3 regions of the Luteibacter sp. NPDC104163 genome follow, and region 1 is predicted to be linked to each of the others. Evidence: predicted binding sites of a transcription regulator. Region 1 holds the regulator's gene; each other region holds the start of a gene.
What was found. The regulator FliA, encoded in region 1, starts transcription of late flagellar genes. The targets are predictions, from matches to a motif close to TAAAGTTTNNCNNNCNNNGGCCGATAA.
Positions count from the first base shown of each region.

Region 2: ACZ6YI_RS06185 (chemotaxis protein CheW) is a predicted target of FliA. The motif match lies at 3,284-3,310, and genes of this name have one in related genera.
Region 3: fliK (flagellar hook-length control protein FliK) is a predicted target of FliA. The motif match lies at 4,926-4,952, and genes of this name have one in related genera.

Region 1 is NZ_JBVJMK010000001.1:276,515-283,910, reverse strand. It holds gene flhA (flagellar biosynthesis protein FlhA) at 1-804, shown strand, start outside; gene flhF (flagellar biosynthesis protein FlhF) at 905-2,251, shown strand; gene ACZ6YI_RS01185 (MinD/ParA family protein) at 2,321-3,196, shown strand; gene ACZ6YI_RS01180 (RNA polymerase sigma factor FliA) at 3,193-3,924, shown strand; gene cheY (chemotaxis response regulator CheY) at 3,955-4,356, shown strand; gene ACZ6YI_RS01170 (protein phosphatase CheZ) at 4,366-5,007, shown strand; gene ACZ6YI_RS01165 (chemotaxis protein CheA) at 5,015-7,117, shown strand; gene ACZ6YI_RS01160 (flagellar motor protein) at 7,119-7,396, shown strand, end outside.
Region 2 is NZ_JBVJMK010000003.1:287,739-295,134, forward strand. It holds gene cheD (chemoreceptor glutamine deamidase CheD) at 1-85, opposite strand, end outside; gene ACZ6YI_RS06175 (CheR family methyltransferase) at 82-960, opposite strand; gene ACZ6YI_RS06180 (methyl-accepting chemotaxis protein) at 964-2,676, opposite strand; gene ACZ6YI_RS06185 (chemotaxis protein CheW) at 2,723-3,235, opposite strand; gene ACZ6YI_RS06190 (chemotaxis protein CheA) at 3,412-5,388, opposite strand; gene ACZ6YI_RS06195 (response regulator) at 5,430-5,792, opposite strand; gene ACZ6YI_RS06200 (STAS domain-containing protein) at 5,808-6,125, opposite strand; gene ACZ6YI_RS06205 (hypothetical protein) at 6,216-6,761, opposite strand; gene queA (tRNA preQ1(34) S-adenosylmethionine ribosyltransferase-isomerase QueA) at 7,023-7,396, opposite strand, start outside.
Region 3 is NZ_JBVJMK010000001.1:457,663-465,058, forward strand. It holds gene ACZ6YI_RS02045 (hypothetical protein) at 42-281, shown strand; gene secF (protein translocase subunit SecF) at 359-1,321, opposite strand; gene secD (protein translocase subunit SecD) at 1,335-3,212, opposite strand; gene yajC (preprotein translocase subunit YajC) at 3,273-3,611, opposite strand; gene tgt (tRNA guanosine(34) transglycosylase Tgt) at 3,753-4,886, opposite strand; gene fliK (flagellar hook-length control protein FliK) at 5,013-6,176, shown strand; gene ACZ6YI_RS02075 (flagellar biosynthesis protein) at 6,173-6,436, shown strand; gene murD (UDP-N-acetylmuramoyl-L-alanine--D-glutamate ligase) at 6,568-7,396, opposite strand, start outside.

The DNA.
Region 1 (7,396 bases):
GAGGCCGAGATCCACACCGAGCGCATGCTTGCGATCGATCCGGGCCGCGTGCACGGCACGATCAACGGCATCGCCACGCGCGACCCGGCCTTCGGCCTCGATGCCGTGTGGATCGAGCCGGGCCTGCGTGAACACGCGCAGACGCTGGGCTACACCGTGGTCGATCCGGCCACCGTCATCGCGACCCATCTTTCCCACATCCTGCAGAACCACGCGCACGAGCTCATCGGCCACCAGGACGTCCAGCAGCTGCTCGACCGCCTGGCCCAGCAGACCCCGAAGCTGGTGGAAGACCTGGTGCCGAAGCGCCTGTCGCTGGGCGCAGTGGTGAAGGTGCTGCAGAACCTGCTCGCCGAGCGCGTGCCCATCCGCAACTTCCGCGGCATCGTCGAATCGCTGGCGGAGAACGCGGGGCAGAGCCAGGACCCGGGCGTGCTCGCCGCCGCCGTGCGTGTCGGCCTGGGTCGCCAGATCGTCCAGGAAATCGCCGGCCTCGGCACCGAGGTGCCCGTCATTACTTTGGCACCGGAACTCGAACAGATCCTGCTCCAGTCGCTCCAGGGCGGTGGTCCCGCCGGCGCGGCGGTCGAGCCGGGCCTGGCAGATCGTCTGCAGAAGAACGTCGCGGACGCCGCTCGCCGCCAGGAAGCGGCGGGCGAACCGGCCGTGTTGCTGGTCTCGCCGGCACTTCGTCCATGGCTTTCGCGTTTCACGCGGCATGTGGCCCAAAACCTGCATGTACTTGCGTACAACGAGGTTCCGGACAACCGCCGCGTCAAGCTGGTGACGGCCCTGGGACGATAGGAATGAGACACCGCGCGGGGATTTGCCCCGGCGGACGTGACAGAACAAGGTGGCGCCGCAGGCAAGCGGGGCGCCGATCGACGAAGACAGGATCGAACGCATGAAAATCAAACGATTCGTTGCTCCCGACATGCGCCAGGCCATGCGCCAGGTGCGTGATGAGCAGGGTCCGGACGCCGTGATCCTGTCCACGCGTCGGCTGGATGACGGCATCGAGATCATCGCCGCGCTCGACTACGACGAAGCGCTGGTGCGCGAAGCCGGCTTTGCGTTCGAGCCGCCGGCGGAAGAGAAGGCCGAGACGATCCGTGCCACCCGCGATAACCGCGAAGCCGAGCGCATGGCGCGCGTCGACCAGGCCCGTGCGGCGACGGCCGCCGCCGTCGAACGCGCCGCCCGTTCGGCTCCGGCCGCACCGAATGCGCCGCAGCGCCAGTCCTCCGCCGCGCTGGCCGCCAGCGTCGCCGACGTCGTACGCGCCGCCACGGTGACCGCGCCGCAGAACGACACCGCGGTGAACGGCATGCGCGCCGAGATCAACAACCTGCGCGAGATGCTGGAAGTGCAGCTCTCCGCGCTGGCCTGGAACCAGAAGGATCGCCAGCAGCCGCTGCACGCCCGCGTGCTCCGCGAGATGACCCGCCTGGGTATCGACGGCGACGTCGCCCGCGCCCTGTGCGCCGAGCTGCCCGAGAACATGACGGCCGAGCAGGCGCGTTACCTGCCGCTGGGCATTCTTTCGCGCAACATCCGCACCAGCGGCCGCAACTTTGACACCGTCGGCGGCGGCATCACCGCCTTCGTCGGCACCACCGGCGTCGGCAAGACCACGAGCATTGCCAAGCTGGCGGCGCGCGCGGTCCTGCGCCATGGCGCTTCCAACGTGGCGCTGATCAGTGCCGACCAGTACCGCATCGGCGCCGGTGCGCAGCTGGAACATTACGGCCGCCTGCTCGGCGTGCGCGTGTACAACGCGCACGATGCGCAGAGCCTGCGCAACGTGTTGCTGCAGCTGCGCGGCAAGCACACGGTGCTGATCGATACCGCCGGCCTCGCCGGCAACGATCCGAAGCTGCAGCAGCAGTTCGAAACGCTGCGCGCCATGGCCGATGTGCGCGTGTGCCTGGTCGTCGCCGCGAATGCGCAGGCCCAGGCCATCGACAACGCCATGCGCGCTTACGCTCCGCTGAAGCCGCAGAGCGCCATCCTTACCAAACTCGACGAGACGCCGCTGCTCGGCGGCGCGCTCTCGGCCCTTATCCGGCACGGAATGCCGCTGGACTACACCACGGATGGACAGCGCGTGCCCGAGGACATCGCCTCCGCCGACGCGCGCAAACTGGTCTGCCTGGCAGCCCAGATGCTCAAGCAGCGCAACGACGAGCCGGATGACGCCATACTTGCCGATCGCTTCGGCTTCGCGTCGTCCACCCCGGCCATGGCCTGATCGCACATTCTGACGAACGTGACTTTGGCAACCGCATCCGCAACTTCTTCACCGGCAGTGAATTCCTTCATGACCACACACGTCGACAACTCGCAGGCCGCCGGACTCAACTGGCTCGCCGACCGCCGGCCCACGCGCAGCATCGCGATCGCGGGCGGCAAGGGCGGCGTCGGCAAGACCACGGTGGCCGTGAACCTCGGCATGGCCCTCGCCATGGGCGGCCGTGACGTCCTCCTGCTCGATGCCGACCTTGGCATGGCCAACATCGACGTGCTGCTGGGCCTCCAGCCGACCCGCCACCTCGGGCACATGCTCGAAGGCGCGTGCGCCATCGAGGACCTGATCCTCGAGGCGGCGCATGGCCTGAAGGTGATTCCCGCCACGTCGGGCACCCGGCGCATGGCGCAGCTGCCCAACATCGAGCACGCCGCGGTCATCCGCGCGTTCGACGAATACCCGCTGGCCCCCGAATACCTGATCGTCGATACCGCCGCCGGCATTTCCGACAGCGTGTCGATGTTCGCCGCCGCCTCGGACGAAGTGGTGGTCGTGGTCTGCGACGAGCCGGCCTCGCTGACGGACGCCTACGCGCTGATCAAGGTCCTGTCGCGCGAGTTCGCGGTGAACCGCTTCCGCATCGTGGCCAACATGGTCCGCCATGCGCAGGAAGGGCGCCAGCTGTTCGAAAAGCTTTCGCGGGTGACCAACCGGTTCCTGGATGTCTCCCTCGATTTCATGGGCATGGTCCCCCACGACGAGTACCTGCGCCAGGCGATCCGTCGCCAGTCGGCGGTGGTCGATGCGTGGCCGAGCAGCCGCTCGGCGGTGGGATTCAAGAATTTGGCCAGGTCGGTCGATACATGGGGTGAACCCGAACCCCGTGGTCAGGGTCGCATCGGCTTTTTTGCCGGGCGTGAACACGTGGGGGGAGGGCTGCCGTTGTGAGCGTCGCGAGCGAATACCTTGAAATTACTAAGGTTCCGGCCGATCAACTGGTGAAAACGCACGCGCCGCTGGTGCGCCGGATCGCCTATCACCTGATGGGCCGCCTGCCACCCAGCGTCGATGCGAACGACCTCATGCAAGCCGGGATGATCGGCTTGCTCGAGGCGGCAAGGAATTATTCGCCGACTCGCGCGGCCAGCTTCGAAACCTATGCGGGCATCCGCATTCGTGGCGCCATGCTGGATGAACTGCGCAAGACGGACTGGACCCCGCGCAGCGTCCACAGGAAATTGCGCGAGGTGGCGGAAGTTACAAGGCAGATCGAGAACGAAACGGGTGGCGACGCCGACGACGTGGAAGTGATGAAGCGTCTTGGCATCGACGCCATGGAATACAACCAGATCCTGGCCGACGCGGCGAGCGCGCGGTTGCTGAGCCTCACGGCGCCCGAAGGCGACGAAGGCTCCGCGATCGACGTGGCCGACCCGGACGCCACGGGCCCGGATGGCCTGTTCGAGCAGGACGGCATGCGCCATGCGCTGGCCGAATCGATCGACGGGCTGCCCGAGCGCGAAAAGCTGGTGATGTCGCTGTACTACGATGAAGAACTCAACCTGAAGGAAATCGGTGCGGTGTTGGGAGTAAGCGAATCACGTGTCTGCCAGATCCATGGCCAGGCGCTGATCCGTCTCCGGGCACGCATGTCGGGTTGGAAAGACAAACACTAAGAAATACGCGGCAGTAAGGCGGAGAACGCTTTGGACAAGAACATGAAAATCCTCGTGGTGGACGATTTCTCCACCATGCGGCGCATCGTCCGTAACCTCCTGGTGGAGTTGGGCTTTACCAACACGCTGATCCAGGAAGCGGAAGACGGCAACGCGGCGCTGGCGCTCCTGCGCTCGCAGCCGATCGACCTGGTGGTCACCGACTGGAACATGCCGAACATGACCGGCATCGACCTGCTCCGTGCCATCCGTGCGGATGCCAACCTGAAATCCCTGCCGGTGCTCATGGTCACCGCCGAGAACAACCGCGACCAGATCATCGCGGCCGCGCAGAGCGGCGTGAATGGTTACGTCGTGAAGCCGTTCACCGCGGTGACGCTGAAGGAAAAGCTCGACAAGATCTTCGAACGACTCGCCGCGGCAGCGGGCTAAGGGACTGACATGAATACGATGATTTCCGCGGGCCAGGACGTGGCACCCGAACTGCGCGAGCTGCTCGACGCCGATGACAGCGTGGCTTTCGAGCAGGCGCTGGACAAGCTGATCCGCAGCCGCGAGCAGCACCTGTTCCTGGCGCTGGGCCACCTCGCCCGTGACCTGCACGAATCGGCGCGCCGCCTTGCCTCGGATATCTCGGGCGATGGCGTGCCCGGCACCATGAGCGATGCGCGCAAGCACCTGCGCGATGTGCTCGAGATGAGCTCGCAGGCCGCGCACCGCACGCTGGATTTCAGCGAAAAGCTGCGCCCGCAGGCACAGTCGCTGGCGAAGCAGGCCGACGAGCTGCTGGTGCTCGACCAGGCCGATCCCGCCTTCACCGCCAACGCCACGTCGCTCGCCGTTCGCGTCGGCGATTTCGCGCAGAGCTGCGATATCGGGCTCGGCGAGATGGTCGAGGCACAGTCCTGGCAGGATCTCTCCGGCCAGCGCGTCGCCCAGGTGGAGTCGTTCATGGCCAAGGTGGAATCGTCGCTCGTGGAACTGGTGCGCCTCACCGGTTCGCTCGCGGGCGCCCATACGCCGGCCGCCGACAAGGTCAGCCAGGACGAAGTGGATCGCCTCCTCAGCGAATTTGGCTTCTGAGTCCGCCATGAGCGTGGAGCTGGACAACGAGCTGCTCAACGTCTTCCTGATCGAGGCGCGCGAACTGCTCGAGACCCTGGGCGAACAGCTCGTGGATCTCGAAGCCTCTCCGGAAGACAGCGAGCTCCTGAACGCGGTGTTCCGCGCGTTCCATACCGTAAAGGGCGGTGCGGGCTTCCTTGGCCTCAACGCCATGGTGGAACTCTGCCACCGCGCGGAAGATCTCCTGAACGAAGCGCGCAATGGCGCGATCGTGCTCAACGCGGGCCTGATGGACGCGTTGCTGGAGTCGCTCGACCTGCTCAACGACATGATGCGTGCGGCGGATGCCGGCGTGCAGGCCGAGCCTGCGCCGCGTTCGCTGCTCGATCGCCTGGTCATCCCGGGCCGCGCCGCATCGGCGGCGCCCGTCGCGCTCGCCGTGCCGGTCACTGCGCCGAAGGCGGCACCCGCCGTCGCGGCGCCGCCCGCCAAACCGTACGACCCGATCGAAGATGAGTTCGAAGCGCTGCTCGACGCCGCGCGCACCGAGCGCGCGCCGGCTCCGGCCACCTCGGGCACCATCTCCGACGACGAATTCGAAGCCCTGCTGGATTCGCTCTACGGCACCGGCGCCCCCGGCGCTGAAGGCGCCGAAGGTGCGGCTGAAACGCCGGTAGCCGTCGTCGTTGAAGCGACGGAACCCGTTGCCGCGCCCGAAAGCAACACCATCAGCGACGATGAGTTCGAAGCGCTGCTCGACCAGCTCTACGGCACCGGCGCCCCCAGCGGAACGGCAGCGGATACCACGTTAGCCGCGCCGCCCGTTGCGGTCGTGGGAGCGGGCTCGCCCGCGCTCCCCGAAGCCGAACCCGCGCAAGCGACGGCACCGCAGCAGGTTGCCCCGGCGAAGCCAAAGCCGGCGGCTTCAACCGAAAAACGCCAGCCCACCGCCGCCGCCGACACCACCGTCCGCGTCGATACCCACCGCCTCGACAGCCTCGTCGATGCCGCGGGCGAACTGGTGCTGGTCCGCAACCGCCTGACCAACCTCGCGCCGCGCGGCACGAATGACCCGATGGAACGCGCCATCGGCGAACTCGAACGCGTCGCCGAAGACCTGCAGAACGCCGTGCTGCGCATGCGCATGCAGCCGGTCGGCAAGCTGTTCTCGCGGTTCCCGCGCATCGTGCGCGATCTCGCGCGGCAGCTCGGCAAGGAAATCGAACTCGTCACCGAGGGCGAAGAAACCGATATCGACCGCACGGTGGTGGAGGCCCTGGCCGACCCGCTGGTGCACCTGCTGCGCAATTCCGTCGACCACGGCATTGAGATGCCCGAGGTGCGCGAAGCCGCGGGCAAGCCGCGCCTGGGCACCGTGCGCCTCGCCGCCGGCCAGTATGGCGACCGCATCGTCATCACGGTTACTGATGACGGCAAGGGCATGGATCCCGAGGTCCTGCGCCGCAAGGCCGTCGAGAAGGGCCTGATGGATGAAGAGCAGGCCGCCCGCCTCGACGAGCGTGAATGCTACGAAATCGTGTTCCGCCCGGGCTTCTCCACGGCGAGCCAGGTCTCGGATATTTCCGGCCGCGGCGTCGGCATGGACGTGGTCAAGACCAAGATCGTCGAACTTGGCGGTACCCTGTCGATCGATTCGCGGGTCGGCCACGGCAGCACGGTGCGCCTTTCGGTGCCGTTGACGCTCGCGATCCTGCGCGTGCTCATGGTGCGCGTGGGCAACCGCCTGCTGAGCCTGCCGATGTCGAATGTCGCGGAAGTCTTTGAACTGGCCGAGGGCCAGGTGCAGGAGCTGGACGGTCGCGTCGTCGCCGCCCATCGCCAGCGCGCGCTGCCGCTCGCTGACCTGGGTAACTGGGCTGGCGCGCAGGGCAGGGGTGGTCACGTGGTGGTCGTGCAGATCGGCCACCAGACGCTCGGCTGCCTGGTGGATGAAGTGCTCGGCCGCGAAGATGTCATGGCCAAGCCCCTGGGTCCGTTCCTCAAGGACGTGCCCGGCGTCGCGGGTGCGACGATCACGGGCGATGGCCGCATCTCGCTCGTCCTGGATCTCGCGGGCCTGGCCGATGACAGCGGCCAGGTGCTGCCCAGCCTGAGGATGGCTGTCTGATATGGATATCGTGAGCGTCGTCGGCACGATCCTGGCCTTCCTGGTCATCATCGTGGGAACCATCCTCAAGGGCTCGAGCATCGATGCCCTGTGGAATCCGGCCGCGTTCGTCATCGTCTTCCTCGGCACCTTCGCCGCGCTGCTCGTCCAGACGCCGGGCCCCGTGCTCAAGCGCGCGTGGGCCATGCTGCCGTGGGTGTACCGGCCGCCGGATATCGAATCGGAAAACCTCGTCAGCCGCATCGTCGGTTGGAGCGAGATCTCCCGCCGCACGGGCCT
Region 2 (7,396 bases), on a different contig from region 1:
GGCGGACGTGCTCAAACCCGGGCAACACACTCTTTGGATCGAAGCCGGCGAAAGTCCGCGGCTGCGCGACGAACGTGTCGCTCATGTACGTTTCCGGTAAACCGTGCGGCCGATCAGGTCAAAATCGTCGGAGAGTCCATACATGGATTCCGAATGGCCAAGGAACAGGTAACCCCGGCTTTCCAGCATGCCGGCGTATCTAGCGAACAGGCGCTGTTTCGTCGGCTTATCGAAATAGATGACGACGTTACGGCAGAAAATGGCATCGAACTTGCCCTGCATGGGCCATTCGTGGAGCAGGTTGAGCGGCTGGATGGTCACCAGCTCGCGCAGGCGCGGGTGCACCTGCACGTAGCCATCGAACGAGCCTTCGCCACGCAGGAACCAGCGGCGGCGGCGCGCTTCATCCACGCCGCCGAGGCGATCCACCGGATACACGCCCTTCCGGGCGGCTTCCAGGGCCTGCGGCGACAGGTCGGTGGCCAGGATCTTTGCGTCGATAGTGGCACCGGTGCGCTCGAGCGCCTCGGCCAGGACCATCGCGATCGCATAGGGCTCCTCGCCCGTGGAGCAGCCGGCCGACCAGATTCGCAGGCGGCCGCCGTTTTTCTTCTTCTCCTCGAGCCAGCGCGGCAGCAACTCATTCACGAGCATGTCGTAATGGTGCATCTCGCGAAAGAACGAGGTGACGTTGGTGCTGATGCAGCTGGCCAGCTCGCCGAGTTCCGCGTCGGGGTCGCGGCGCAGAAGATCGCAATACGCCGCGAAACCCGGCAGGTTCAACGCGCGCAGGCGGCGCAACAGGCGCCCCTGCACGAGCTGGCGCTTGTGCTCGCCCAGTGAGATGCCGCAATGCTGCAGCACGAACTCACGCAGGAAGGCGAACTCGGTTTCGCCGAGGCTGGGCCCCGTCGCGCTCGCCTGCACGACGGCATCGCCGTTGTTGACGAGCGCGTTCATGGATCAGAACTCCTTCCACACACCGGCATCGCCAGCGGCTTCGGCCGGGCGCTGCGTGCGAGCGGGAGCCGGCTGGCTGCGCACCGACGCGAAGACGGTTTCCATTTCCTGCTGGGTCGGGTCCTTGCGGGCGGCCTTGCTGGTCGTGGCGGCGGCGCCGCTCACCTGGAAGAACGACACCTGGCGGCTGAGCTCCGTGGCCTGCTCGTGCATGGCACGGGCGGCGGCGGCGGATTCTTCCACCAGCGCGGCGTTCTGCTGGGTCATCTCGTCCATCTGCAGCACGGCGTGGTTCACCTGGTCGATACCGGCGGACTGCTCCGAGCTGGCGGCGGCGATCTCGGCGACGATGTCGGTCACCTTCTTCACGCTGTCCACGATCTCGGCGAGCGCCTTGCCCGACTGGTCGACCAGCTCCGAACCGGCCTTCACCTTGTTCGCGCTGTCGTTGATCAGGCCCTTGATTTCCTTCGCGGCACCGGCCGAACGCTGGGCCAGGTTGCGCACTTCGGTCGCGACCACGGCGAAGCCGCGGCCCTGCTCACCGGCACGCGCCGCTTCCACCGCGGCATTGAGCGCCAGCAGGTTGGTCTGGAACGCGATTTCGTCGATCAGGCTGACGATGTCGGAGATCTTCTTCGAGGAGCTGTTGATCTCGCGCATGGCGACGACGGTCTGCGCGACGACTTCGCCGCCCTTCTCCGCCTGCTCGCGTGCACCGCGGGCCAGCTGGTTCGCATGGCTCGCGTTTTCGGCGTTCTGCTTCACGGTGGAGGTCATTTCCTCCATCGACGAAGCGGTTTCTTCGAGGCTCGAGGCCTGTTCCTGCGTGCGCTGCGACAGGTCGTCGTTACCGCGCGAGATCTGCTGCGCGGCGGTGCTGACCGAGCCCGAGCCGTGGCGCACTTCGGAGACGATCGCGGCAAGGCGCTCGTCCATCGCCTTGAACGCGGCCTGGAGCTGGCCCAGTTCGTCGCTGCGGGTGACCTTGATGTCGTGACCGAGCTTGCCGTCGGCAATCTTGTTGGCGACATCGACGGTGTGCGACAGCGTGCGGATGATCGAACGCACGACCAGCACGGCGATCAGCAGGCTGACCAGCAGGCCGGCCGACAGCGCGACCACGACGAAGATCCGGATGGCGTGGTACTGCGAGGTCTGCTTGTTGAAGATGCCCTGCGCTTCGGCGCGCTTGGCTTCGATCAGCTTGGCAAGCTGCGACTGGCGATCCATGAGGATCGGGCGGACCGACAGCTCGATGATGTCCGAGGTACCTTCGTCGCCCTGCTTCAGGCCGTCGAGCACATCGTTCTTCGCCGAAGCGTAGTCGTCGTTGGTCGCCTGCCACTTGTCGTAGAGGGACTTGATTTCCGGCGACATCGGCATCTTCTTGAACTCGTCCTTCAGGACGCCCATCGATGCCTGGAGCTTGTCGTACTCAGCCAGCTTCTGCGCGACGACACTCTTGTCGGTCGCCTTGCTCGCGCCTTCGCTCAGCACGATGAACGCCATGAGCGACTGCGTGCTCACCTGGCTCAGCATGTTGGCCGGCACGAGCTCTTCTTCGTAGACCTCACGCATGCCTTCGTTCTGGATATACATGACGCCGAGGCCGATGGCCGCGCCACCGATCAACATGGCCGCCATCAGGCCGAGCACGCCGTAGAGACGGCCGCGGACCGTCAGGGCGGGGATCTTCAGCTTCAACTTCTTCATCACGATTCCAGTTCGAAGGTTTTCGAAGGCAAGTTCAACGCGGCCTTCAGGCCACGGCTTTCGTATCGGCGGAAGCCAGCGCGGCTTCCAGCATCTGGGCGTCCTGCGGCTGCAGCAGGCGGTCGACATCGAGCAGGAGCACCATGCGCTCACCGACCGAGGTCAGGCCCTTCAGGTATTCGGTATCGACCGTCGTGCCCATATCCGGCACCGGGCGGACGCCCGACGGCGAGACTTCGACCACGTCGGAGACGGCATCCACGACCACGCCGAACTGGCGGCCGGCCACCATGACGATGACGCAGACGGTGGTAGCCGTGTATTCCTCGCGGGCCAGGCCGAAGCGCAGGCGGAGGTCGAGCACGGGGACGATGGCGCCACGGAGGTTCAGCACGCCCAGGACATAGGACGGCGCCTGCGGGATGCGGGTGACCGGTGTCCAGCCACGGATTTCACGGACGGCGAGGATATCGACGCCGTATTCCTCGTTGCCGAGGTTGACGGTCAGGTACTGCGCGGCTTCATCGGCCACGGTGGCGGTGCTGGCTGGCTGGTTCATTGTGTTCCCACTGCGGATCGGTGCGGCGGTTCGGGACCCCTCAAGGGGGTATCGGCCGTGACCGGGGGACCTTTAGTGGGAATTTCGCGGGTTTCGCTGGGGCTTATCGCGCGCAAGCGCGCTCCCACAGGGCCGCGAAGCTCTTGTGGGAGCGCCCTTGGGCGCGATTCGCTGGATCAGGCCGCCTTACGGCGCCCCTGCATGCGAACGAGCCCGGTGATATCGGTGATCAGGGCCACCGAGCCGTCGGCCAGGATGGTCGCGCCGGAGATGCCGGCGACGCGGCGGTAGTTCGCCTCGAGCGACTTCACCACGGCCTGCTGCTGGCCAATGAGTTCATCGACGAACAGGCCGATGCGCGTGCCCTCGCCTTCCACCACGATGACGATGCCGTCCTCGATGGCACGACGCGGGCCTTCGCAGCCGAACACGTCGTACAGACGGATGATCGGCAGCCACTCGTCGCGGAAGCGGAACAGTTCGCCGCCGCCGACAACGCTGCGCAGCGCCTCGGGCTTCACCTGCACCGATTCCACGATGGAAACCAGCGGCACGATGTAGGTCTCCTCACCCACCGCGGCGGTGAGGCCGTCGATGATCGCAAGAGTCAGCGGAAGCGTGATGGTGAACGTCGTGCCCTGGCCGTACTTGCTGGAAATCGCGACGGTGCCGCCGAGATCCATGACGTTGCGGCGGACCACGTCCATGCCCACGCCACGGCCCGAGAGATCGGTGGTGGCGGCGGCGGTGGAGAAGCCGGCTTCGAAAATGAGTTCGGCGACCTGTTCGTCGGACATGCCATCGCCCGAGGCGATGATGCCGCGCTGCACGGCCTTGGCCACGATGGCATCGCGGTTCAGGCCGGCGCCATCGTCGCCCACTTCAACCACGATGGAGCCGCCGCGGTGGAAGGCCTCCATGCGCAGCGTGCCCGTATCGCCCTTGCCGGCCGCCAGGCGCTTCGCCGGCACTTCCAGGCCATGGTCGATCGCGTTGCGCACGAGGTGGACCAGCGGGTCGCCGATCTTCTCGAGCACGGTCTTGTCGAGTTCGGTGCCTTCGCCACGCAGGTCGAGCACCACTTTCTTGTCCAGCTTCTGGGCCAGGTCGCGGACCAGGCGCGGGAAGCGGTTGAACACCGTGCTGATCGGCAGCATGCGGATGCTCATCACGCTTTCCTGCAGCTCGCGCGTGTGGCGGCCGAGCTGGGCGAGGCCCTGGCGCAGCATTTCCAGCTGTGCGTCGGAGACGCCGTCGTGGAACTGGCTGAGCATCGACTGGGTGATGACCAGCTCGCCGACCAGGTTGATCAGCGTATCGATCTTTTCGATGCCAACGCGGACCGAGCTGGCCTCGCTGTTGGTAGCCACGTCGCGCACGGCGCGGGGTGCGGCGGGCGTGGCAGGAGCGGCGGGCGCGGCGGCCACGGGGGCCGGTGCCGCGACACGCGGGGTGATCGTGAGGTCGCAATCGCCATCCACCCAGTCGAACACGCCTTCCACCGCGGCGCGCTTTGCACCGGCGGCAAGGTTGAGCGTGTACGCAAGGTACGACGACGAGGGATCCATCTCCGCCAGCGGCGGCAGCTTCGACAGGTCGGCCGTGACCGTGAGCGGGCCCATGGCCTCGAGCTCGCGGAACATGCGCGCCGGGTCGTTGCCGGTCTTCAGCAGGTAATCGAACGGACGGAACGCGATATCCCAGCCTTCGATGGTTTCCGCCGGGGCGGCGGCCTTCGCGACCGCAGCCGGGGCAGCGGAACCGCCCGAGACCATGGCCGAGAGTTCACCGAGCAGCGCCTGGCTCTCGGCGGTGGCGCCGGGCTGGCCGGCCATCTGCAGCGAGAGCATGTCGCGGATGATGTCGCCCGAGCGCAGCAGCAGCTCGACCACGGCCTTTTCCATCGGGCGGCGGCCGCTACGGACCTCGTCCATCAGGTTCTCGGCCACGTGGGTGAACGCGGCGACATCGGCAAAACCGAACGTGGCCGCGCCGCCCTTGATCGAATGGGCAGCGCGGAACACGACGTTGATCAGTTCCGGGTCTTCCGCACCCTCGTCCAGCGCGAGGAGCGCCTGCTCCATGGCGTCGAGGCCGTCGAGGCTCTCTTCATGGAACGCCTTGTGGAATTGCGCCAGATCGACTTTGGACATGGGTAAACCCTGGAATAAACCGGAACGCTTGGAACTGTGGATTAACCGAGCACGCGGGCGACGGTGGCCAGCAGCTGGTCGGGATCGAACGGCTTGACCAGCCAGCCGGTGGCACCGGCGGCCTTGCCTTCCATCTTCTTGTTCGTGTCCGACTCGGTGGTCAGCATGAGGATCGGCACGCCGCTGTAGCCGGCCATCGTGCGCATCTCGCGCACCATCGAGATGCCATCCATCACAGGCATGTTCACGTCGGCCAGCACGAGGTCGAACTTGTGCACACCCGCCTGGTCCAGCGCCGCGCGGCCGTTATCGGCCTCTTCGACGTCATGGCCGGCGCCACGCAGGGTGAAGGCGACCATGCTGCGCATGGAAGCCGAGTCGTCTACCGCAAGAATCTTAGCCATCGGAGTGCTCTACCTTCAGTTCACGCCGGCCGGAGCCGGCAGTTCAATCAATGCATTAAGCCCGAGCACCGTGACGCCACGGCGAAGGGTATCGCTGGCACCCACCCAGGCCACCGGCACGCTGGCCGCGCGGGCATCCCGGCTGAACGCGGCAAGGACCTGCAGCGCGGCCGCATCGGCCTGCGCCACGGCCGTGCCATCGAGCTGCACGGGCTTGCCGGCGTTGAGCGCCGCGAGCAGGGTATCGCGCAGCGCCGGGGCGGCGCCGATACGCAGGTCCGCTTCCAGCGCAAGCGGCGCCGGGGTTGCGTCTTGGGAGGATTTCTTCGCCATGGTCTTACCGTGCCCGGGGGGTCGTTCGGATGGCTTATCGGCGCTGTGGAGGAAAGCTTTAGGGCGCGGTGTGGCCCCATGCATGGCGCCTCAGAACGTATGACGCCATGCAGTCTGCGACGAAACGAGTTCGCACACTGGACGTACCGCGTGGTGTTTCGTGCCGACGTACCGGCCTACCCGCCTTCCATCAAGGTGGTGTGGCAAGGCGTACAGGGTGGTAACGGAGAAAAAGCCGTCGCGGACGTACTGAAGGACCATGAGGGCGCTGTGCCCTACGGTGAGAGCAAGCTTGGTCTTTGAAGATTTTTCCGCCTCATAGATGGCGCCCGTCTCCTGAAGCTTGAGCCAAACGAGTTCGGCAACCGGCATCGGCTCCTTACGCATTGCAGCTGCCACGCGGGCGACCCAACCGCCATGGCGGGCCAGCACGTGTGCCTCACCCCAACCTACGTTCTTTCCGTGGTCGTGGAAACCACGAGCGAGGCGTATAGGGAGTTGCTCTGCGGGATAGGCGCCCGAGAGGCCGGTGGTGTCTAGAAATCCAAGGTCCGCACAGCCATTGACCTCCCATCGATCGTTGGCGTGGGGGCTCGGCGCGGTTTCCGCTCCGCCTGGCACGATGATTTGAGTCATCCCTGAAAATCCATTGACAATCCATTGGGTTACCCATAGCTTTATAACAAACCCACCGACGATTTACCCTCCCGCGCGGCAGTAGGGTGAGGTAGTACAAGGGGTCTGGAGCCTAAGACCGCAAGGTCCATCCAGTTCGAGCGAGGATCCGGATTCCGGATCGGTGAGCCATTTCGTATGGCAGCCGCGGGCGGCGCTCAAACTCTGAGGGGAGCCTATGGCTCCCCTCTCCTTTTTCAGCATCTCTGTTTTCGCGATGCCTTACGAAGATCGCGGCGGCAGGATCAGCATCGCATCGCCGTAGCTGAAGAAGCGGTAGCGCTGCAGGACGGCGTAGCGGTAGGCGTCGAGGATCGCTTCCTTGCCGGCGAGGGCCGAGACCAGCATCAGCAAGGTCGACTGCGGCAGGTGGAAGTTGGTGACCAGCGCATCGATGCTGGTGATCTTGTAGCCGGGGAAGATGAAGATCTGCGTTTCGCCGGCGAACGGGCGCAGCACGCCTTCGACGGTGGCGCTCTCCAGCGCGCGCACGACCGTGGTGCCCACGGCGATCACACGGCCGCCGTTCGCGCGGGTGTGGCGGATCTTCTCCACCAGCTCGGCACCGACGTTCAGCCACTCGCGGTGCATCACGT
Region 3 (7,396 bases), 180 kb from region 1:
ATTCACGAAGGTCGTGAAACAGGGGAAAGGGCAGCATCATCATGAACGTCATCACCACCACGGCGCCGTCGCGCGGCCTTGCGTGGACCGTAGCCACCGTACTTGCGGTGGCTGGCATCGTCGGCCTGGCTCTGGCACCGCGCGTCGCGGCCGCCATTCCCAAAACCGCGATCCAGATGGTCTACGCCTGGCTCTGCTGTTCGCTCGTGGGCTCCGCGTACGTCGTCGTCACGCTTGCGAACGATGCGGAAGGCGCCAACGAGGACAGCAAAGAGTTCTGATCCCAAGGCCGGGACGTACATGCGCAAAGAAAAACCCGCCTTCCGGCGGGTTTTTCCATTCCGGGGTACCGCGACGCTTACGGGCGGCGCTCCAGTTCCGGGTCTTCCTTGGCACGCGGCATCAGGTCCTGCTTGGACACGCCCAGCCACAGGAGGATGGGGCTGGCCACGAAGATCGAGGACAGCGTACCCACCAGGATGCCGATGAGCATGGTGATGGCGAAGCCATGGAGGACCGGGCCGCCGAAGAAGAACAGCGCCGCCATGGTGATGCCGGTGAACAGCGAGGTGATGATGGTTCGCGACAGCGTGCTGTTGATCGAACGGTTCAGCACCTCTTCCGGCGTGGCGTTGCGGCTGGAGCGGAACAGCTCGCGGACGCGGTCGAACACCACCACCTTGTCGTTGATCGAGTAACCGACCACCGCCAGGACCGACGCAAGCACCGTCAGGTCGAACTCACGCTGGGTCAGCGCAAAGATGCCCAGGGTGACCAGCACGTCGTGCACCTCGGTCGCGAGCGCCGCGATGGCGAAGCGCTTTTCGAAGCGGATCCACAGGTAACCCATGATGCCGACGATGACGAAGATCACCGCGTAGATACCGTCGGTGCGCAGTTCCGCGCCGACCTGCGGGCCGACGAAGGACTTCTGCTTCATCGTGGCATCCGGACGGACCGACTTCAGGGCCGCCATGATGTCGTTGGACACCTTGGTCGCGGCTTCGTCGCCGGTGAGGCCCGAGGAACCGTGGTCGTCCTTCGGCTGCAGGCGCACCGCGACTTCACGGGTGCCGCCCACGGCCTGCACCAGCGGATTCTCGAGGCCAGCCTTGGTCAGCGCCTGGCGCACGTCGTTCGTGTCGACCGGGCTCTGGTAGGCCACGTTGACGGCGACGCCGCCGACGAAGTCCTGGCCGTAATTGAAGCCCTTGCCGACGATGAGCACGATCGAGGCGACCATGAGGAAGATCGCCAGGCCGATGCTGAAGCGGCGCAGGCCGAGGAAGTTGAAATTGGCGTTGTGGTTGAAGATTTCCATGGCGTATGTCCCCTCAGACCGACAGGGTCTTGAGCTTGCGGCCGCCGTGGATCAGCGCCGTGATGGCATGAGTGACGGTCACCGAGGTGAACATCGAGGTGAGGATACCGATGAACAGCGTGACGCCGAAGCCCTTGATCGGACCCGAGCCCATGGTCATCAGGCCGAGCGCGGCCAGCAGGTGGGTCACGTTCGCATCGAGAATCGTGGCCCACGCCTTGTCGTAACCCGTGCGGATCGAGGCGAGCGGCGACGAGCCGTTGCGCAGTTCCTCGCGGATGCGTTCGCAGATGAGCACGTTGGCGTCGATCGCCATGCCGAGCGTCAGCACGATACCGGCGATACCCGGCATGGTGAGCGTCACGCCGATGGCCGACATGACGGCGACCAGCAGCACCAGGTTGAAGAACAGCGCGACGTCGGCGACCAGGCCGAAGAGCTTGTAGTAGATGGCCGCGGCGAGCAGCACGAGGCCGAGGCCGAGCATCACCGCCTTGAAGCCCATGTCGATGTTGTCGGCGCCCAGGCTGGGGCCGATCACGCTTTCACCGACGATATCGACCGGCGCAGCCAGCGAACCACCGCGCAGCAGCAGCGCCAGCTCGGCGGCTTCCGAGTCGGAAGGCAGGCCATTGGTCTGGAACTGCTTGCCGAACGGGCCGCTGATGTTGGCCTGGTTGATCACCTCTTCCGTGATCTTCGGCGTCTTCACTTCCTTGCCGTCGACCATCTTGGTCTCGAGCGTACGCGTGACGTAGAGCACCGCCATCGGCTTGCCGACGTTGTCGTTGGTGAACTCCTGCATCTTGCGCGCGCCCGCCGAGTTCAGCGTGACGCTGACGTTCGGCGTGCCGTTCTGCGGATCGCGGCCGGAGCTCGCGGTGACCAGCTCATCGCCGCTGGCGATGATCTTCTTGCTGAGCAGGTACGGAATGCGGTGGTCGCGGTCGAAGTACAGCTTGGCGTCCGGCGGGATGCTGCCCGTGCGGGCGGCTTCCATCGCGCGTGCCGAGTCGTACAGGCCGGCGCGGTACTGCAGCGTCGCGGTGGCGCCGATGAGCTTCTTGGCCTCGGCGGTATCCTGCACGCCCGCCAGTTCCACGATGATCTGGTTGGCGCCCTGCTGCTGGATCAGCGGCTCGGACACGCCGAGCTGGTTGACGCGCTGGCGCAGCGTGGTGACGTTCTGGGTGATCGTGCCCTGCGCAAGGTCGCGCAGCTTGGCCGGCTTGACGACCGCCGTGAGCACGTAGCGGTTATCGCCCGAGGCGCCATCGGTGACCGCCAGGTCCGGATAGTCGCTGCCAATGAGCGTGGCCGCCTTCTGGCGGTCCGCATCGGTGCGCAGCACCGCGGTGATGCCCTGGCCGCGTGCGTTGCGGTTGACCGAGTCGTACTGCACGCCCTTGTCGTGCAGCAGCGCGCGGATGTCATCCGTGTAGCGGTTTTCCTGGGTGTCGATGACGCTGTTCTGGTCCACTTCCATCAGGAAGTGCACGCCACCCTGCAAGTCGAGGCCCAGGGGCATCGAGTTCGCATGGATGGAGCGCAGCCACGACGGCACGGTGGAGGCAAGGTTCAGCGCCACCGTGTAGTTGTCGCCGAGGCCCGTGCGCAGCGCATCGGACGCCTTGGCCTGCTGGTCGACATTGCCGAAGCGCGCCAGGAGGCGGCCGTCCTTTTCGTTCACGTCGACCGCCAGGGCCGGCACCTTGGCGGTGGCCAGCAACGCATCGACCTTGCTCTTCAATGTCGCGTCAACCGCCGCGCCGCGGTTACCGGAGATCTGCACCGCCGGCTGGGGCGGGAAGACATTCGGCAACGCGTAGACGATGCCGACCAGCAACACGATCACAACCAGCGCGTACTTCCAGCGTGGAAAATCACTCATGCCTTACATTCCGTGGGAGCGGCCGCCCGGCGGCCGCGGCTGACGCGTCTGAGAGAAAACTCAGTTCTTCTTGAGGCTGCCCTTCGGCAGCACCTGGGTGACGGCACCCTTCTGCATCTGGACGACCACGCCCGGCGCGATCTCGACCTTGACGAACGAATCGCCCACTTCCTCGATGCGACCGGCCAGACCGCCGTTCATCACCACCTCATCGCCCTTGGCCAGGGCGGACAGGAGGGCGCGATGCTCCTTCTGACGCTTCATCTGCGGGCGGATCATCATGAAGTAGAAGACACCGAACAGCAGCGCCATGATCAGAAGCTGCGACACACCAAATGCGCCCTGCGGGGCGGCGGCGCCCGTGGCCTGGGCGATGGCGGCGTGGGTCAGAAGGCTCATCAGATTTCTCGCAAGTCATGGAACGGCCAAGCAAAAAGCGACCGCTCACGTAAAAAGATCGTGGATTATGCCACGCCCCCCGGCGGCCGTGTACCGCGCCAGTCCAAGGCTTTGGGGGCGCCCCGGGCGCCCCGCAAGGCCTTATACCCCGTCGACCTCGCCCTTGCGGCGCGCTGCGTAGAACGCCATCACGAAATCGTCGAGGGTCCCGGATTCGATCGCTCCACGCAGCCCGGCCATGAGGCGCTGGTAGTGGCGGAGGTTATGCATGGTCGCCAGCTGGCTGCCGAGGATCTCGTTGCAGCGATCCAGGTGGCGGAGGTAGGCGCGGCTAAACCCGTTGGCGCAGGCGTAACAGTCGCAACCCTCCTCGATCACGCGCGTATCGGTCGCGAACTTCGCGTTACGGATGCGCAACGTGCCGGCATCCGTGAACAGGAAGCCGTTCCGCGCGTTGCGGGTCGGCATCACGCAGTCGAACATGTCGATGCCGCGGCGCACGGCCTCGACGATGTCCTCCGGCCGGCCGACGCCCATCAGGTAGCGCGGGCGCTCCTTCGGCAACAGCGGCAGGGTGAAGTCCAGCGTGTGGTTGCGCTCCGCCTCGGGCTCGCCCACCGCCAGGCCACCCACGGCGTAGCCATCAAAGCCGATATCCACCAGCTGCTCGACCGAGCGGCGGCGCAGGTTCTCGTAGGTGCTGCCCTGGACGATGCCGAACAGGTTGTTCGGGTTCTTCAGGTCGTTGAAGGCACGGCGCGACCGCTCGGCCCAGCGCAGGCTGAGCTCCATCGAGTCCGAGGCCACCTTCTCCGTCGCCGGGTACGGGGTGCACTCGTCGAAGATCATGGCCACGTCGGAATCCAGCACCGTCTGGATCTGCATGGACACTTCGGGCGAAAGGAAGACCTTCGAGCCATCGACCGGGGAGGCGAACGTGACGCCTTCTTCGGTGATCTTGCGCTTATGCGCCAGCGAAAAGACCTGGAAGCCGCCGGAATCGGTGAGGATCGGCCGATCCCAGCCGATGAACTTGTGCAGGCCGCCGAAGGCGCCAACGATGTCGAGGCCGGGCCGGAGGAACAGGTGGAACGTGTTGCCAAGGATGATCTCGGCGCCGGTGTCGCGCACGTCGCGCGGCGTCATGGCCTTGACCGAGCCATAGGTACCCACGGGCATGAACGCGGGGGTTTCCACGGTGCCGCGGCCGAAGCGCAGGCGGCCGCGCCGCGCCGCGCCATCGGTGGCGAGGAGTTCGAAAGGGAGGTTGCTCATCCGCCCATTCTACCCCGTCTGGCCAGGCCGCCCGTCACCTAAAGGTTCCGGGGAATCAGCCGATTCTTACGACACACAGGAGCGCGTCCACGACGGATGCCGCCCAGGCCCCCGGAGGACCTGCCCTTGATCATCCAGCCGACCAGCCTCGCCGCCCAGCTTTGGGCCGGCGCGGCCGCGGGTACCACGGCAGCCACCACCCAGACCTGGGCGGTGGGTACGCTGCTGTCTGCCCGCCTGCTGGCCCAGGTCGACGTGGGCAAGGTCCTCCTGGATATCGGCGGCATGGCCGTGGAGGCGGATGCGGCGGGTACGTCCCTGCCCCAGCAATTCCAGGTGCGCGTGATGACCCAGGGCGCCCAGCCGCAGCTGGAGGTGGTCGTCGGCAACACCGATGAGCGCGTGGCCATGCAGGGCCTGCGCGAACGGCTGCCCATGCAGAACGGTTACTCACAGCTCCTGAGCGTGCTCTCCGCCCTCGCCCGGCGGCCGGTCGCCCGCGTGCTGCCGGAACCGCTGCGGACCGCCCTGGCGACGCTCGAGTCCTCGATCAGCAAGCCAGCGGACCTGGGCACGCCCGACGGCATGAAGCAGGCGATCGCGAAGAGCGGTGCCTTCCTCGAAGCCCACCTGGCCGAGGCGCAGCACGACGCGCCGGCGACCGACGATTTCAAGGCGGCGTTGCTGAACCTGCGCCGTGCCCTGAACGACATCCCGCAGACGCGCCAGGCGATGATCCAGGCGCCCTCGCGGCCGTTCACCGACACCCCGCCGCCGCTCGCGCAGCGCGCCCTGGTCGCGCAGCCGCGCGCACAGGAGCTGCTGGCGGATGAAGACACCGCGGATGGGCTCGTCGCGCACCTGCGCACCGATGTGCGCGCCGCGCTGTCGCGCGTGGAGATCGGCCAGCTCGAATCGCAGCCGCAGGCAGGCCTGTGGATGGTCGAGATCCCGCTGACGGGCGTGCGTGGTTACGACGTGCTCCAGCTGCGCATCGAGGAAGGCAAGCCTTCCGCCGCGGAACCCGATGGCATGTGGACCGTGGGCTTTGCGATCGACCCGCCGACGCTGGGCGCCGTGCAGGGCGAGGTGCAGTTGCGCGGGTCGCGCGTCGCCGTGCGCCTCTGGGCGCAGTACCCGGAGACGGTCGCGCGCCTCGAGAATGAATTCACCACGCTGCGCCGCGTGCTCGAGAAGAGCAACCTGCAGCTCGATCACTTTGCCTGCATGCACGGCCTGCCCGTGCCGACGAGCGCCTATAGCGCCGTCCTCCTCGAAGCACGCGCATGACCCAGCAGCTCCCTTCCCCGCGCCGCAGCGTCACGCTGCGGATGGCCTCGCCTACCAGTCAGGGCAACACCCAGCGCATTGACGCCGATGGCGTGAAAGCGCTGCTCGAGCGTGCCCAGTCCCTGGGCCTGGCACCGCATCTCGATCCGCAGGTGGCCACGCTGCTGGCCGCGGTGCGCTTGCGTGATGACGTGCCGAAGGAGTTGTACGCGGCGCTCGCGGCGGTGGTCGGGACGTTGTTGAACGCTACGCACGATTAGGCGTACGGCGTCGCCGCTTCGTAGGCTATCGCGCGCAAGCGCGCTCCCACAGCGCCGATGCCCCTGTGGGAGCGCGCTTGCGCGCGACTAATACAGGGGCGGTGCCCTTGTGGGAGCGCGCTTGCGCGCGATTACAGGATGCCCAGGCCCTGGATGCTGGCCGCACCCGCTTCGAAACCCGCCATCTCCGCAAACCGCCTGCCGCGGTCGGCGTAGTCCTTGAACTGATCGAAGCTCGGTGCGCCCGGCGACAGCACGACGGTGCCGCGGCCTTGCAGTGCATTGCGCGCCGCACCCACCGCCGCGGCGAGGTCGCTGGCCCGATACACGTTCGCTACGCCCGCCGCCTCCAGCGCATCCGCGATGCGCGGGCCATTCTTCCCCTGGCAGATAATCGCGTCCGGCGCATGCCCGCGCATCGCATCGACGAACACCGTCCAGTCGAGACCGCGATCATGCCCGCCGACGATGAGCGCGACGTGCTCGTCGTGGACGCTTTCCAGCGCGGCGAGGCTCGCCAGCGGCGTGGTGCTGATCGAATCGTTGATCCAGCGCAATCCATCGCGCTCACCGAGCGGCTGCAGGCGATGCGGTAGCGGCACGAAGGTCGCGAGCGCGGGCGCCGCGGCGCGCGCGTCGAGTCCCATGAGCTCCAGCGCGGCCAGCGCGGCACACGCATTGAGCGCGTTGTGCAGGCCCGGGGCCGCGACGCGATCCGCGCGGATCACGTCCTCGGCACCGGAACGAATCCAGCCATCGGCAACGTGCCACCCGGCCTCGTCGCCAAACGTGTTCAACCCGGGATGCTCCGCGGCGCGTGCGAGGAGCACGGGCTGCATGGCATTGACGAGCACGCGCGAGGACGCGGCGATCAGTTTCAGCTTGTCATCGACATAGCGCTCGCGGGAGCCGTGCCAGTCGAGGTGCTCTTCGTACAGGCTGGTGACCACGCCGAGATCC